Regions from separate parts of the Candidatus Thiopontia autotrophica genome, predicted to be linked through region 1. Evidence: riboswitches for the same ligand, from Rfam matches in the RefSeq annotation. Region 1 holds a riboswitch; the other holds the start of a gene.
What was found. Region 1 has a riboswitch for cobalamin ahead of AC3ZFK_RS00325 (CbtB domain-containing protein). Riboswitches for the same ligand answer to the same signal wherever they lie in the genome.
Positions count from the first base shown of each region.

Region 2: it holds a riboswitch for cobalamin, as region 1 does, so the genes downstream of both, bluB (5,6-dimethylbenzimidazole synthase) here and AC3ZFK_RS00325 (CbtB domain-containing protein) in region 1, are expected to answer to the same signal.

Region 1 is NZ_CEYDPX010000001.1:45,243-52,663, reverse strand. It holds gene AC3ZFK_RS00360 (cobalt-precorrin-5B (C(1))-methyltransferase) at 1-466, opposite strand, end outside; gene AC3ZFK_RS00355 (precorrin-8X methylmutase) at 456-1,139, opposite strand; gene AC3ZFK_RS00350 (sirohydrochlorin chelatase) at 1,136-1,885, opposite strand; gene cobM (precorrin-4 C(11)-methyltransferase) at 1,899-2,681, opposite strand; gene cobO (cob(I)yrinic acid a,c-diamide adenosyltransferase) at 2,678-3,217, opposite strand; gene AC3ZFK_RS00335 (cobyrinic acid a,c-diamide synthase CobB) at 3,214-4,494, opposite strand; gene AC3ZFK_RS00330 (CbtA family protein) at 4,512-5,222, opposite strand; gene AC3ZFK_RS00325 (CbtB domain-containing protein) at 5,239-5,430, opposite strand; cobalamin riboswitch at 5,470-5,683, opposite strand; gene AC3ZFK_RS00320 (ketopantoate reductase family protein) at 5,781-6,551, shown strand; gene AC3ZFK_RS00315 (cation diffusion facilitator family transporter) at 6,560-7,421, shown strand, end outside.
Region 2 is NZ_CEYDPX010000005.1:54,375-61,795, reverse strand. It holds gene ccoN (cytochrome-c oxidase, cbb3-type subunit I) at 1-66, opposite strand, end outside; gene sbcB (exodeoxyribonuclease I) at 346-1,797, shown strand; gene AC3ZFK_RS03055 (TauD/TfdA family dioxygenase) at 1,836-2,723, opposite strand; gene bluB (5,6-dimethylbenzimidazole synthase) at 2,809-3,504, opposite strand; cobalamin riboswitch at 3,551-3,743, opposite strand; gene AC3ZFK_RS03045 (hypothetical protein) at 3,774-4,013, opposite strand; gene AC3ZFK_RS03040 (YkgJ family cysteine cluster protein) at 4,094-4,468, shown strand; gene AC3ZFK_RS03035 (tetratricopeptide repeat protein) at 4,512-5,384, shown strand; gene AC3ZFK_RS03030 (U32 family peptidase) at 5,402-6,298, opposite strand; gene ubiU (ubiquinone anaerobic biosynthesis protein UbiU) at 6,301-7,299, opposite strand; gene ubiM (5-demethoxyubiquinol-8 5-hydroxylase UbiM) at 7,396-7,421, opposite strand, start outside.

The sequences.
Region 1 (7,421 bases):
CATCCGGCACCGAAATTATTATCTCAATACCAGCTCTCTTCAATAGTGCTGAACCAACCTCACGAATATTTTCCTCAATATTCTTTCTTGGGGTTGGATTAATTGCAGCCTTGCCGACCTCAAGCCCTAGTCCGGGACGAGTTACAGTACCTACTCCAACCCCACCCAATAATTCAATAACCCCAGAACTACTCTCTAGTATCCTGACATCTGCTGTCATATGGGCCTTGTCTGTAACATCAGGATCATCGCCCGCATCTTTTACCACCACCGCATGCGCACTATCCGGGGTTACCGCACCATCGATAACTGGAAAGAGAACACGTTCACCGTTTGGCAGAAGAGCCTCCACCTCATCAGGCACCTCACCACTAATCAATCCAATTACTGCAGCACGTGCCGCAGCAGCAGAATTTGCCCCTGTGGTATATCCCTTGCGAGACCCCTTTTTCTTGTTACGCTGCATCTTTCCTCTGTGCTGCTTCTGCCAATGCAAGCAGCGCATGGAGCGCGGCAACCACCAGGGTTGAACCGCCCTTTCTTCCTCTGGTGATAATCCATGGCACCTCTGAGATCTGGCTCAGATCCTCTTTTGACTCCTCTGCAGAGACAAAGCCTACAGGCATACCAACAATAAGTGCCGGACGTACACCGTCCTCACGAATCATCCGATTAACCTCAAGCAGTGCAGTTGGGGCGTTGCCAATTGCAACAATTCCCCCATCAATCAGGCCAAGACGATTGGCCTTGCGCATGGATTGCACAGCACGTGTCGTATTCTCGCTACGCGCCTGCTCAATTACATCATCATCAGAGATAAACTGCTGCACTGTTACCCCAAAGTGGCCTAGTCGCGGTCTGGAGAGTCCAACGCATATCATCTCCACATCAGCCACCACTGATCCACCAGAGAGAATTGCCTGCAGACCGGCCTTTACCGCATCAGGGTGGAAACCGGTCAGACCATTAAACTCGAAATCTGCAGTGGCATGGATCATACGGCGCACAACCTGCCACTGTTCACTATTGTAGTCTCGTGTCCCAGCCTCCTGATCCACAATCGAGAAAGAGTCATGTTCAATCTTCTGCCCAGCCTGGGTCAGCTGCTCGGTTACAATATTTTGTCTCTCTTTACTCATCTCTGCGCCTCAATTACTCTCTGATCCAGCAGATCAAAGATCTCATTTTCAAATCCAAAATAGTTGCCTAATCCAAACTCAACCTCTGGAAACTCTTTTCTCAACTTCTCAACCTGTCCACGAATACGCTCTATCAATGTTCCAGTAAAGAGATAGTAAGGAAGTATAGCAACATGGGTCATCCCGGCAGCCATCTGCCGCTGCACAACATCCTCCAGTTTTGGAGAGGTAATTCCAGTAAATGCCAGCTCAACCTGCTTAACCTCACTCTCCTCATATAACCAGCGCGCCATCATCGCCATCTCTCCATTGGCATGACGATCTGAAGATCCTCGTGCCAATAGCACCACCCCTGTCTTTGCCGGATCTGGCGACTCCATATCGGCCAACACATTGTGCAGAGAGCGTTTCAGAATATCCAGAATTTTGTCATTTACCCCTAGATGCTTTGCATAACGGAACTCCCTGTCCTGGAATTTTTCTGCCGCCTCGCTGATAAACTCCGGAATCTCCTCCTTCACATGGCCTGCCGCATTAAGAATAAGTGGGACCACAATAATCTTCTCTGCAGATTGTGCCGCCTGCTCCAGCCCTTCTGCAATCAGAATATCAGCCAGCTCAATAAAACAGAGATCAATATCCCACTCTCTGTTGCGGTTACGCCACTGTCCGGCAAACTTCTCTATCTCCTGGTTACCGGCCACACTCCTTGAGCCATGACCAACCAGCAATATCTTCTCTCTCATGCTTCCTTGCACTCTACAGATCCTTAACTTTACGAAAACGGTGGTGGAAACCGGGATCATACAGTTTTGATTTCTTAAGTTCTGGCCACTCTCTGGCCCCCAATACCGGACTAACGACAATCATTGCCTGACTGGCAATCTTCTCTGCCTTGCATAGATCACGTATCTCACTTAGTGGACCGCGTATAATTTTTTCTTCTCCCGGCCAACTCGCCTTTTGCACAACCATAACCGGGCTCTCTTCTGACCAGCCAGCAGCAACCAACTCACTCTGTACCTTCTTCAGCAGAGTAATCGAGAGAAAAATACATATAGTTGTGTGGTGTGCTGCCAACTCGGACAAAGATTCCCCTTCAGGCATTGGGGTGCGTCCCTCAACCCGGGTGAGGATTACTGTCTGTGTCACCTCCGGCAGAGTTAATGTCTCTACCCCAGCAGCAACCGACGCCATGGCAGAGGAGACCCCAGGAATAACTGCGACCTCGATCCCGGCCCTGTCAAGTGGCTGCACCATCTCAACCAATGCACCATAGAGCCCTGGGTCACCTGTCTGTAGACGCACTACTGTCTCCCCACTGTGCGCCTGCTGGATAAGCCAGTCGGTAATCTCCTGCAGGGTCATCCCTTTGGAGTCTTGAATCTGACAACCATCCTTAGCCCAGCGCATTGCTGCCTCCGAGACTAGTGACCCTGCATAGAGAATTGCATCTGCTCTCTCTACCAGATCGCGTCCCTTGACAGTAATCAGATCTGGATCTCCCGGACCTGCCCCAACAAACCATACCTTGCCACTCAAAACTCTATCCCCTGTTGGGCCTTGATACCGCTGTCTGCATAGGCATGTTTTACTTTTTTCATCTCTGTCACTGTATCTGCCACATCAACCACCTCTTTGGCTGCATTCCTGCCTGTCAGAATAAGATGCATCCATCCTGGCCTCTCCTCTCGAATAAACTGCGCAATCTCCTCACCACTAATCCAGCCGTACCCTGAGCAGTAATTGATCTCATCAAAAATGAGCAGATCAAATTCATGGGACCGTACCTTCTCCTTGCACAGCTCCCATATCTCTCTACTGGTCGCTATATCCTGTTCAGGATTTTTTGTATCCCAGGTGAAACCATCACCCAGAGCATGCCACTCGATATTCTCAAATTTCTTTGCTGCCTCCTGCTCACCTGTTCTCCACTTACCCTTGATAAACTGGATTACACAGACCTTCATACCCCAACCTGCGGCACGAAACATGACCCCGAACGCACTAGATGACTTTCCTTTACCTTCTCCAGTATGGACCAGAACAACCCCCTCTCTCTTGTCTCTGGACTTCATACGGCACCAAACCAGCCGGCAACCTGTTCTGGAGCACTGGGGAAGTACCAGTGAACATAGGATGCTCTTGTATTCATGAAATGGATTCCCCTATCACCACGACCTAATCTGAATGCCTCGGGCAGAGGCTTGCTCTCCTCTCTGGTCGAGTGGTGAAACTCATGCCCTCTTGCTCCGCCCTTCTCATCACGGTACCCAAGCGAGGCCAGTCGATCCTGCATTATTGTTGCAAAAGGAAGAGCCCCAGCCATTGGCCATCTCTTTTCATCATAATCTGTTAGCGACTCTCCCAACAATATCATGCCTCCACACTCTGCCAACAGATACCCTCCGGTCTCAACAAACTCTCGTATATCGCTCATACTATCCGATTCTGACAACTCCTCTGCAAAGAGCTCTGGATAGCCACCTGGCAACCACACTGCATCCACCCCCTGCGGCACTCTATCACCTGCCACGGGGGAGAAGTAGGAGAGCCTGGCCCCCTGCCACTCAAGCCACTCCAGATTTGCGGGGTAGATAAAACAGCAGGCACCATCACTGGCCACCGCAATTTTTTTATTCTTGAGCAGTTTTCCGGAGTCATACTCATCTACCTCAACAACACTACTCTTAGCTCTGCCCGTGTTGTCTGTAGCAGTATTGAATATGGCTGACTCCACCCAATGAAAAGATGAGGAGAGGTCAGGCAATACAACCTCGTCCGGAGTCACCAATCCAAGATGTCGCTCTGGCAGTTCTGGTGCACCCTTCTCCATCCATCCTCTTAGTGGTGGCAGTTGATACTCATCAAGGGCACTCTCCAACAGGCCGGCATGATGTAAAGAGCCCACCCTGTTGGCAATAATCCCGCCAATAGTAACGCCATGTCGAGTAGCGAAATCGACAAAACCAGAGACCAGCGGAACAACTGATCCACTCATCCCCTTCGCATCCACAACAAGCCATACCTCCAGCCCTAACTCTGATGCAAGATGGAGGGATGATCCATCCTCACCCACACCTTTGCGGCCATCAAATAGCCCCATCACACCCTCAACCAGAACAAGATCCTTGTCTTGCTGCTGTGTGATAAGGCGTGCGGACTCTTCCGAACCAACCATATGGGTATCCAGATTGTAGGAGGTGAGACCGGTAATGGCTTTGTGCCAAAGCGGATCAAGAAAATCAGGGCCCGCCTTGAAGGGAGCCACAGAGATGCCCTGCTTTTTCAATGACTGCAGAAGGGCAAGGGTTACGGAAGTCTTTCCGCAACCCGATTGCACCCCTGCAACCAGAATTTTTTTAGCCAGAACTAGCTCTCGGAAGCAGACATCTTTTGCAGGAAGAGACCTGTCAGCCCTCCCAACACAACCCAGAACAGTCCGTTGGCAATAGCAGTTGCCTGAACAAACGCATCCGCAAGTGACTCAGGTGCCAGACCGGAGTACTCTGCAGGATGTGGAGCCCCAACCAGGTGCGGTACAACCAGCAGAATTACACCAATGCCTTTAATTAATATACTCTCCGCAAAAACCAGCATACCCAATCCAGCAATAGTGGCCACTACCGTTGCACCCCACCATATCTGTCTGGATGCCAGATCAGCAGCAACAGTCCCCGGAATCTCTGGCAACAGTCCTAGTGATGGTGCAGCAAAGAAGGCTATATATCCACCAAGCCCCCAGAGCAGGCCTTTCTTCAGACCGGACTGGTTCTTGAACATGATGGCTGCTGCCAGCAGTAGTGAAAAACCTATCCCTGCCAGAATATTTGCCAAAACCGTATAGCTGGTACGCTCTGCCCCATCCTTGGGCGCCCACCCCTCTTCCTCGGCAGCATCATGTGAATGGCTATGGGTATGGGCATGGCCATCTGCTGATACTGCGGCACCTGGCTCCTCTGACACCTCATAGGTCTCAGCCTCAAGGATAATAGGTACAACCTGAAGACGCTGTACTGCAGAAAGCAATAGGCCTGCGAGAACCCCCGCAACTACTGCGGAAAAAATCATATTACGAAACATTGTGAACTCCTTCAGATCAGTGGCAGGGAAAAGCAAATGAGTGACGGGTATCGTGTGCCGCATTGTGCGCCACATCCGCCTGACCTTGCATAAACCCAACCGCAAACAAGATGGTTAGCCCCAGGAGGACTGCACCAACCACTGCAGGAAGTTGACTGTTTTCTGAAACCGCACCGTGTGTTGATGCAATATGTGATGAACTACTCATAAAATAAAACTCCTTGTTACCGTACTCTCCCGTACGAGTGAAAAGACTCAATCCCTGGCCGGTCTCCGGACTTGCGACTCCACATCACACCTTCCCATCACCAAACTCATGACAGTGGTATTCTGTAATGCTTCAAAATCACCTACCGTTGCGGGGGCAGTATCGGAATTGCAGTAGTTGCGCACCGATTTCCCATTTAACTCCTGATCTATTTGAACAAATGAGCAAGAGAACCAACAATCGCCTCCCATTTTGTGGCCTAATCAAAAAATTGTCAATTTTCCTTTTCATAAGCAAACAACGCTTTGTCGTAGAACCGAACCCTGTTTCTCATTTACAATCAACATAATATGACAAATCACAATTCCATTATTCTTATTGGTGCTGGAGAGATGGGTGGCGTATTTGCACGCGGATTCCTGCGAGCCGGCTACACAGTCCATCCGGTTACCCGGGCAATCTCCATTGATGAGACCGCCTCATCCATACCTGATCCGGAGCTGGTTCTGGTGGCGGTGGCCGAGAATGACCTCCACCCGGTCCTGGAAACTATTCCGCCCCAATGGAGAGATCGTCTGGTACTGCTGCAGAACGAGCTGCTACCGCGTGACTGGGAACAGCACAGATTGCAAAATCCGACCGTGATTTCCGTCTGGTTCGAGAAGAAGCGAGGGATGGATTTCAAGGTGATCATCCCCTCCCCGGTATTTGGTCCTCATGCAGAGAGGGTTTTCAATGCACTTGGAGAACTCGATATTCCAGTCAACGTACTAAGTTCTCAACCGGAACTGCTTCAGGAGCTGGTGCTGAAAAATGTCTACATTCTGACCACCAATATTGCCGGTCTGGTTACCGGTGGGACAGTTGGTGAGCTCTGGGAAAACCATCAACCATTTACACGGATCATCGCCAATGAGGTAATCGATCTTCAGGAGTGGCTGACAGGTGAGACTCTGGATAGAGAGGCGCTGATCTCTGGTATGGTAGAGGCATTTGAGGGTGATCTGAACCACAACTGTATGGGACGCAGTGCTCCAGCACGACTGGATCGTGCACTGCAAATTGCTGCAGAGGCTGACATTGAACTGCCCGAGATGAGAAAGATAAAGGAGAGCGCATAAGCCAATCCATGCATAATCTAAACCCAAGTTACCCACAGGCACGCCGCGCCACCCTGATTGGCGGAGTCATCAACCTTCTATTAAGCATCATCAAGATGGTTATCGGGATTATTGGCAACTCCCAAGCGTTGGTGGCCGATGGAGTTCACTCACTATCTGACCTTATCTCTGATGTAATGGTTCTCTATGCAACCAAGCATGGAGGCAAGGATGCAGATGACAACCACCCATATGGACATGGTCGAATCGAGACCATAATTACCGTGGCTGTCGGAATACTGCTGATTGCTGTTGCCATCGGAATTTCAGCAGATGCAATTGACCGTCTGTTCCATCCCGAACAACTATCCAGCCCCGGGATAATCGTGCTGTTTGCCGCATTGGTATCAATACTTGCCAAAGAGGGGCTGTATCACTACACCCTAAGGGTGGCCACCCAGATTCGCTCCAATCTGTTGCGCGCCAATGCATGGCACCACCGTAGTGATGCACTCTCATCAATCGTGGTACTTGTTGGTGTTATGGGGACCATGTCAGGTCTCGAGTATCTGGATGCAATTGCCGCCATCGGCGTATCGCTGATGGTTGCCAAGGCTGGTGTGGAACTATCCCGGGAGAGCATCGAGGAGCTGATTGATACCGGACTCAAGCAGGAGGAGATCGATACAATCAAACAGACAATACAGGGTGTTGAGGGTGTGCGTGCAATGCACCGCCTGCGCACCAGGAAGATGGGGGCAAATGCCATTATTGATGTTCACATACTGGTAGACCCCAAGCTAAGTGTCTCTGAGGGGCACCATATTGCTGACCGTGTAGAGTCGAAACTCTATGAGCAGATTGAGGACATATCCGATGTAACCATCCATA
Region 2 (7,421 bases), on a different contig from region 1:
ATAGATAACCGCAGCGATGGAGAACCATCGGACGGCACCAAAGTCATATTTTTCTGCTGCTTCCACGAAAAACCTCCCTAAGGGATCATGAAAAATTAGAAACAAAAGGTGCTTTCGCACCACCAAAAACATTATAAATTGCTATTTAGCAATTTGTTTGCAGAATATCGCAAATAAACTAACTTAATGCAACCGACAGGGAGTCTACACAATAAAAACAGTTATTACAAGAAAAAGCCTTACCTATAGTGAGTTATTTTCTGGGAAAAAATATAGGGAACCTCTGGAAAATCTTAATGGGACAGTGTGGTTGATTAACCATGGTTCTGCTACCCTCGCACAATTATGTCTCCACAAACTTTCTACTGGCACGACTACGAGACTTTCGGCGCTGATACACGCAGTGATCGCCCTGTTCAATTTGCAGGCATTCGTACCGACTATGATCTGAATATAGTTGGTGACCCCTTGATGGTATACAGCAGGCCATCCGCAGACTTTCTTCCCCAACCAGAGGCCTGCATGGTGACTGGGATCACCCCACAGGAGGCGCTTGAAAAAGGGCTGCTCGAGGTAGACTTCATTAGAGAGATAATGGATGAGCTAGCAACACCGGGAACATGTGGTGTAGGTTACAACTCACTGCGCTTTGATGATGAGGTGACCCGCAACACCCTCTATCGAAACCTCTACGATCCATATGAGCGCGAGTATAAAAACGGTAACTCACGCTGGGATCTTATTGATCTGCTCCGCCTCACCAGGGCACTCCGTCCAGACGGTATTGAGTGGCCACTCTATGATGACGGCAAACCAAGCATGAGACTGGAGCATTTGACCATTGCCAATGGCATTGACCACGGCATGGCACATGATGCACTGGCAGATGTCCATGCCACCATTGCCATGGCCAGACTGGTGAAAGAGAGACAGCCACGACTCTACGAATATGTACTTTCTCATAGAGACAAGGCAAGTGCTGGAAGACTCCTCAACCTTAACAGCATGAGTAGTAGCCCCACACCAATCCTCCATGCCTCCTCAATGTTCCCTTCCGAGCATGGCAATCTTGCCGTAGTGCTTCCAATAGCACGCCACCCAACCAATAGTAACGGGGTAATTGTCTATAACCTAAGAGAGGATCCCACTCCCCTGCTCACGCTATCCATTGATGAGATTCACCAACGTCTATTTACCCGTAGTACCGATCTTCCAGAGGGGGTCAAGAGAATCCCGCTAAAAACCATCCACCTAAACAGGTGCCCGGTACTGGCCCCACTCAATACACTAAATGAAGAGACGCAAGAGCGACTCGGAATAGACCTGCAACAGCAACTGGAACATATAGCCCCCCTACAGAACGACCCATATCTTGCAGAGAAGGTTGCTGCGGCTCATCAACTTCATCACTTTCCGGAAGAGAGTGACCCTGACCGTATGATCTACAGTGGATTCTTTGGTGATATCGACAAGCAGCTTATGCGCAAGATCCACTCCCTCTCTCCGCAAGAACTAGCTAGCCAGAAACTACAGTTTGAGGATCCGCGCCTTGGGGAGATGCTATTCCGCTATCGTGCCCGCAACTGGCCAGATTCACTTACCGAACAGGAGCAACAACGGTGGCGGCGCATCTGCCAACACAGAATTATGGATAGTGATGGAGGAGGAACAATCCATTACGAGGAGTACATGCGACAGCTATCCACGCTGACAGAGACCCACGCCAGTAACCCGGAGAAGCTCAGGGTGCTGGAACAGCTGTCAGATTATGGGCAGACGCTGGTGTCAGGTTTTTAAATCACCGGATCCCAGCCTTCGCTGGGATGACGGGTTCCCTAGGTGTTGTGAACACGATCATAATAACGTGCCCGATACATCAGACGCTTCTTCGCCGGATCAGGATCATCGGTAAAGCCGGTTCGATCATGCAGAACATTATTGGAGACAAAGCCCCATCCTGACTGCATGGTTGCGCGGAATATCTGATCACAATCACTCTTTAGCAGATTCTCCAGCCATGCAACCGCCTCTTGTACCAGTGGATCGCTGTTCCAGATGATGTTGCGCTTGCGCATGGTATAACGCATATGCAGATTTCCTGCTGCCGTCTCCAGAAACACCGGGCCGGCACGTTCCGGGCGCAGCTCACACCCATCCACCACATGGTTGGGGATGATCATTGCATCCTCACGCATCAGGGCACAGACATAATCCGGATTCTCATCACGCATCAGCAGATAGGCCATCTCGTGATCCATCACCGCATTCTCCCCACCCTCCATAGCGGGACGTACAAAGTGGAGCAGCAGTGCATAGTTCTGCAGATCCAATCGATTATAGTATCCATCGGTATGCCAGTGGATCTCCTTGTTGGAGTATGGAATATAGGGTGAGTGGATCTCATCAGCCTGTATCGTAATTGCAGTTACCCCATCATCCTCTGCACCACGATTACGATTGATATTGTTACAGCCAAAGCGCATCCCGACGGCACGTGGAATGTGGGTCCCCTCCATATCCCCAATATTGCTGACATAGACCGCCATATTGAATCGACGCACACGATCAAGGATTGCATCATGTTCGGAGTTGGTAATTGTTCTCGGATCGTTGATCTCGACAATCAGGTCACCCACCTCTTGAGGGGCCTCTCTCAGCTTGCGCTCACGCCAGGCCTGGTAGGCAGAATCATCATTAAGGTCAAAGGGGTTGCTGTCACTCATAACTGTACTCCACACGCAATTTCAAATTGCGCCGAATTTTACCACACCAACCAAACGTAACACATTGATATTACGCATAAAACAGTTACAGTTGCCGTATAACATCAAGAAATTCGGTATCTTTCTCCCTCTCTCCCCACTGGTCAAAATGGATCACCTCATCCAGCGGCATTCTGGGTAGCCATCCTGCCTTCTCCAGTTCAGGCTTTTCATGAAATTGTGATACATAACCAACACAGAGGTATGCCACCGGCACCACAGATTCCGGTAGCTCCAGAGTCTCTGTCAATGCATCCGGATCCATAATGCTGACCCAGCCCACACCCAACCCCTCACTGCGTGCTGCCAGCCAGAAATTTTGCACTGCACAGACACTGCTATAGAGATCCATCCACTCCATATGGGTACGGCCTATTACTACAGGCCCGGTACGGGAACGGTCACAGGTTATTACCAGATTCAGCGGTGACTCCAGAATCCCCTCCAGCTTGAGGTTACGGTAGGTATCCTGCTTCTCCTCAGGAAACATATCTGTCGCCTCGGCATGCGCCTTGTTGAATAGTTCATGAACTCTTTTGCGCACATCCATGGAACGAATCACCATAAAATCCCACGGTTGCATAAAGCCAACCGAGGGGGCATGGTGCGCCGCATTGAGCACCCGTCCAAGAACATCATCCGGCACCGGATCTGCCAAAAATTCACCTCTGACATCGCGGCGATTAAAAATTGCCTTGTATACAGCTGCACGTTCATCATCTGAAAAAGCATGTTTTTCCATTATAGTCCCCTTATGAAAAACATCTGAAGAGGCCACTCCACGGCATCTCCTGTTACTCTCTCAGGCCGGTCTTCTGACTCTGGTTCAACTCTCTCAACCCCCTTCCCGATCACAGGATCAGTGGGTTCTGGTTGAGAGATCCCCATTACAGCGCTGGGCACGTAGCGGATTTACACCGCTTTCCCGATTCTTCCCATCTCCAGACCTGGAGAGAGGACACCCGAGAGATCGAAAACTGATTCTACATCAAAACTCGTTGGCCTCTACCTCTAAATATGCGTGGCTGGCATGACACTTGATCCAGGGTCAACTATCACCACACCAGCATCTGTTATAACAATCCCGGGATTATTCATAAACCCCTGATTCTCTACATTTGGCACCCCAAGTGGCCCATGAATTACCCATGTGTTTTCTGCAACCTGTTCAAACGGATAGTCACGCACCACATTTTCTGCAACTACACCAGATGCAAACAGCACCATAAAAAACGCAATCAATCTTCTCATCCATCAACTCCTCTGGTTTGGTATTCTTGTAGGCCAACTATATTATTGACCATTCTACCCGGACAGTATTCCAAATAGTGATGACAAAAATCACCACAGAAAACAAATGTAGCTTCTGCAGTGGAACCAAATGTTGCAGTTACTTTACTCAACAGGTTGATACTCCACGCAGCAAAGATGACTTTCAGACCCTGCTCTGGCAGATTGCCCATCGGGATATAGAGATTTATCAGGATGAAGATGGCTGGTTTCTGATAATAAATAACCGTTGTCAATTCATCGGCAACGGTGGCAGTTGCACCATTTATGACCAACGCCCAACTGTCTGCAGGGAGTACGATAACGATTGGTGCGAATATGATGAACCGGCTGAGAAACATTTCAGACGTTACTTCACCAGTTATGACGAGCTTCTGGCATACTGCCGCAAACGATTCAAGCGGTGGGACAAGTAGGTCTCGCCACACCCACTATCCGGACAATTTCAGGAACAGAAAAATGAGTACAGACAACCAGCCTTCAACATATATTGTTGATGTAAATGAGAGCAACTTTGAGGATGAGGTAGTTAAAAAATCCTTTACTGTTCCGGTGATGGTCGATTTCTGGGCCCCCTGGTGCAATCCGTGTAAAACCTTAATGCCGATAGTCACCAAGCTGGCCGAGGAGTTTGGTGGAAAATTCATTTTGGCAAAGGTCAATGTGGATGATAATCAGCCACTAGCTGGAAAATATAATGCACGCAGTGTTCCGACAGTAAAAATATTCCGTAATGGAGAGGTGGTTGATGAGTTTATGGGAGCACAGCCAGAGGGAAATGTACGCAAGGTTCTGGGCAACCATATTGAAAGTGAATCCGACAAATTAAGAGCCAAGGCTGGTGAGCTGGTCAAGCAAGGCAATGTTGACGAAGCAGTCACGCTTCTGCAACAGGCTAATCAGGAGGATCCCGATAACCCCGGGGTACGGATGGACCTGATTGGTGCACTATTTGCCAAGGGTGATTATGAGAGTGTTGAGCAGGCTGTTGCCGCCCTCCCTGTCAATGAGAGAGAGGCACCGGAGATCAAGGAGCTTGAGAACAGACTTCTGTTTGTAAAAGCAGCTGCAGATGCCCCGTTAGCAGATGAGCTGATGACACTTATTGAGAAAGATCCAAACGATAGCGCATCACGCTACCGTCTTGCTGCCAGAATGGTGGTTGACGGCGAGACGGAGAGTGCGCTTGGTGAGCTCTTAAACCTGATGATGAGAGACCGTGAATATGGTGATGATGGCGCACGCAAAGGGATGCTGGCAATACTGGAATCAATCCAGGATCCGGCAGTAGCAGGGACATGGCGGCGCAAGATGGCGAGTGTCATCCTGTAACCATTCTGACTTCAGTGTCAGGCCGGTTCTGTCTGCGCTATCCCCGCCTCACCACGCCAGTAACCATCCACCCCACCATTGGGCAAATAACTTGCGGCCTGCTCCATTGCATCTTTGACGGATATGTCACCACGCTGAAGTTGATCAAACAGGGCGATTATCTCTGGAGTAAATTGTGACTGCGGACTGATTCTTACTACATCCACCCCAAGTTCACGCATCTCCTCCATTGCACCCAACAAATTACAGCTCTGTGCCGACTGGGTCTGGATTCCATTGATGGTAAGGAACGGCTCACCCTCCTTGGTATTCAACAACATTCCATCAGGATCAGCCAGACATCTATACTGGCAGTCATCTTTTGGTAGCTCATAGTGGCGTGCTGTATAGCAACGGGCAGCATATGCCAATGGGATTCTTCCCCATGCGAAGACCTCTGTCTCTACCAAATCCGGGCGCTCTGCCTGCAGTTCGCGCAAGGTATCCCGAGATAGCTCGACCGGAAGAACCCAGCGACTCATTCCAGCCTCAGCCAACACCTTCATGGTGCCCTGGTTATAGATATTTACCGAGTGTCCGACCACAAAATTTGCGCCCTGCCCGGAGAGCAGATTAACAGCCGCAAGGTCATTTGCCTCCACCAGAAACTCGCCATTGCCACATATTCTTCTCAGGGTTTTAAGCTCCGATTCAGCCTCCAGCAGTGCCAATGTAGAGAGCACCACCTCTTTCCCTGCCGTCTTGAGTTGCTGTGCGATCTCAATCCACTGATCTGTATTAAGAGAGCGGCGCTTGGAACAGATGGTCTCTCCCAGATAGACAATATCTACCGGAGACTCTGCTACCTTGCGGTAGAACGATCTAATATCCTCCTCAGGCCAGAAGTAGAGGATTGGGCCCAGTGAGATCTTCATCTCTATTGCCACGAACGGTGGTAGGCACCAAGTGTAGTCTGTGCCCCCTCCGCCACCTTGCTTAACTCTGCATTCCATGCATCCTTGACCTGGAATGCCTCAGGATTACGTTTGCAGGCATCAATAGCCTCGCGCCAAACCCTGGTTACCTGCGCCACATAGGCAGGGCTGCGCTGACGCCCCTCAATCTTGATTGCAGCAATCCCCATATCCATCATCTCTGGCAACAGCTCCAGGGTATTCAGACTAGTGGGTTCCTCAATTGCGTACCCCTCCTTGCCCTGGACCTCGAAACGACCCTTGCAGATGGTTGGATAGCCAGCACTCTCGCCAGCGTTATAACTGTCCACCAGAATACCGCCCAGCCTGGTCTCCATGCCGCCATCATCACGCTCAATCCACTCCACATGGCTACCCGGAGAGCAGGCACCATAGGTGTTTGGAGATCTGCCTGTTGCATAGGAGGAGAGCAGACAACGCCCCTCCACCATCACACAGAGACTGCCAAAACCAAACAACTCAAGTGGAACTGGGGTGTGCTCTGCAAGATGACGTACCTGCGGGGCAGAGAGTACCCGGGGGATAACCACCCTGCTTATGCCGAATGTTTTATGCATGAAGCTGATCGCCTCATAGTTGGTTGCCGACCCCTGAACCGAGAGGTGCAGTTTCAGATCAGGCCAGCGGTTGGCTGCGTAGTCGAGAATTCCCATATCTGCCAGGATAACTGCATCAATCCCGGCCTCGGCGGCACGGTCTACTGCACTGGTCCAGCGCTCCCAGCCGCTCGGTTGTGGGAAGGTGTTGATGGCTGCAAACATTCTGGCGCCATGGCTGTGAGCATACTCAATCCCCTGCCCGATATTATTCTCATTAAAATTGAGCCCGGCAAAATTTCTGGCGTTCGTGTCATCCTTAAACCCCATATATACCGCATCAGCGCCATTATCGACCGCTGCTTTCAGTGAGGGAAGATTACCTGCCGGACATACCAATTCCATCGGGGGATTGTAGTTGATTCACCCTGCAGAATCGAATGCTATAACAGCAAAATTTGATTCAGATCACCCCAGCCATTAAGCTTTTTCAGCGGCTCCCTAACGGGTTGAGTATTTAGGAAATT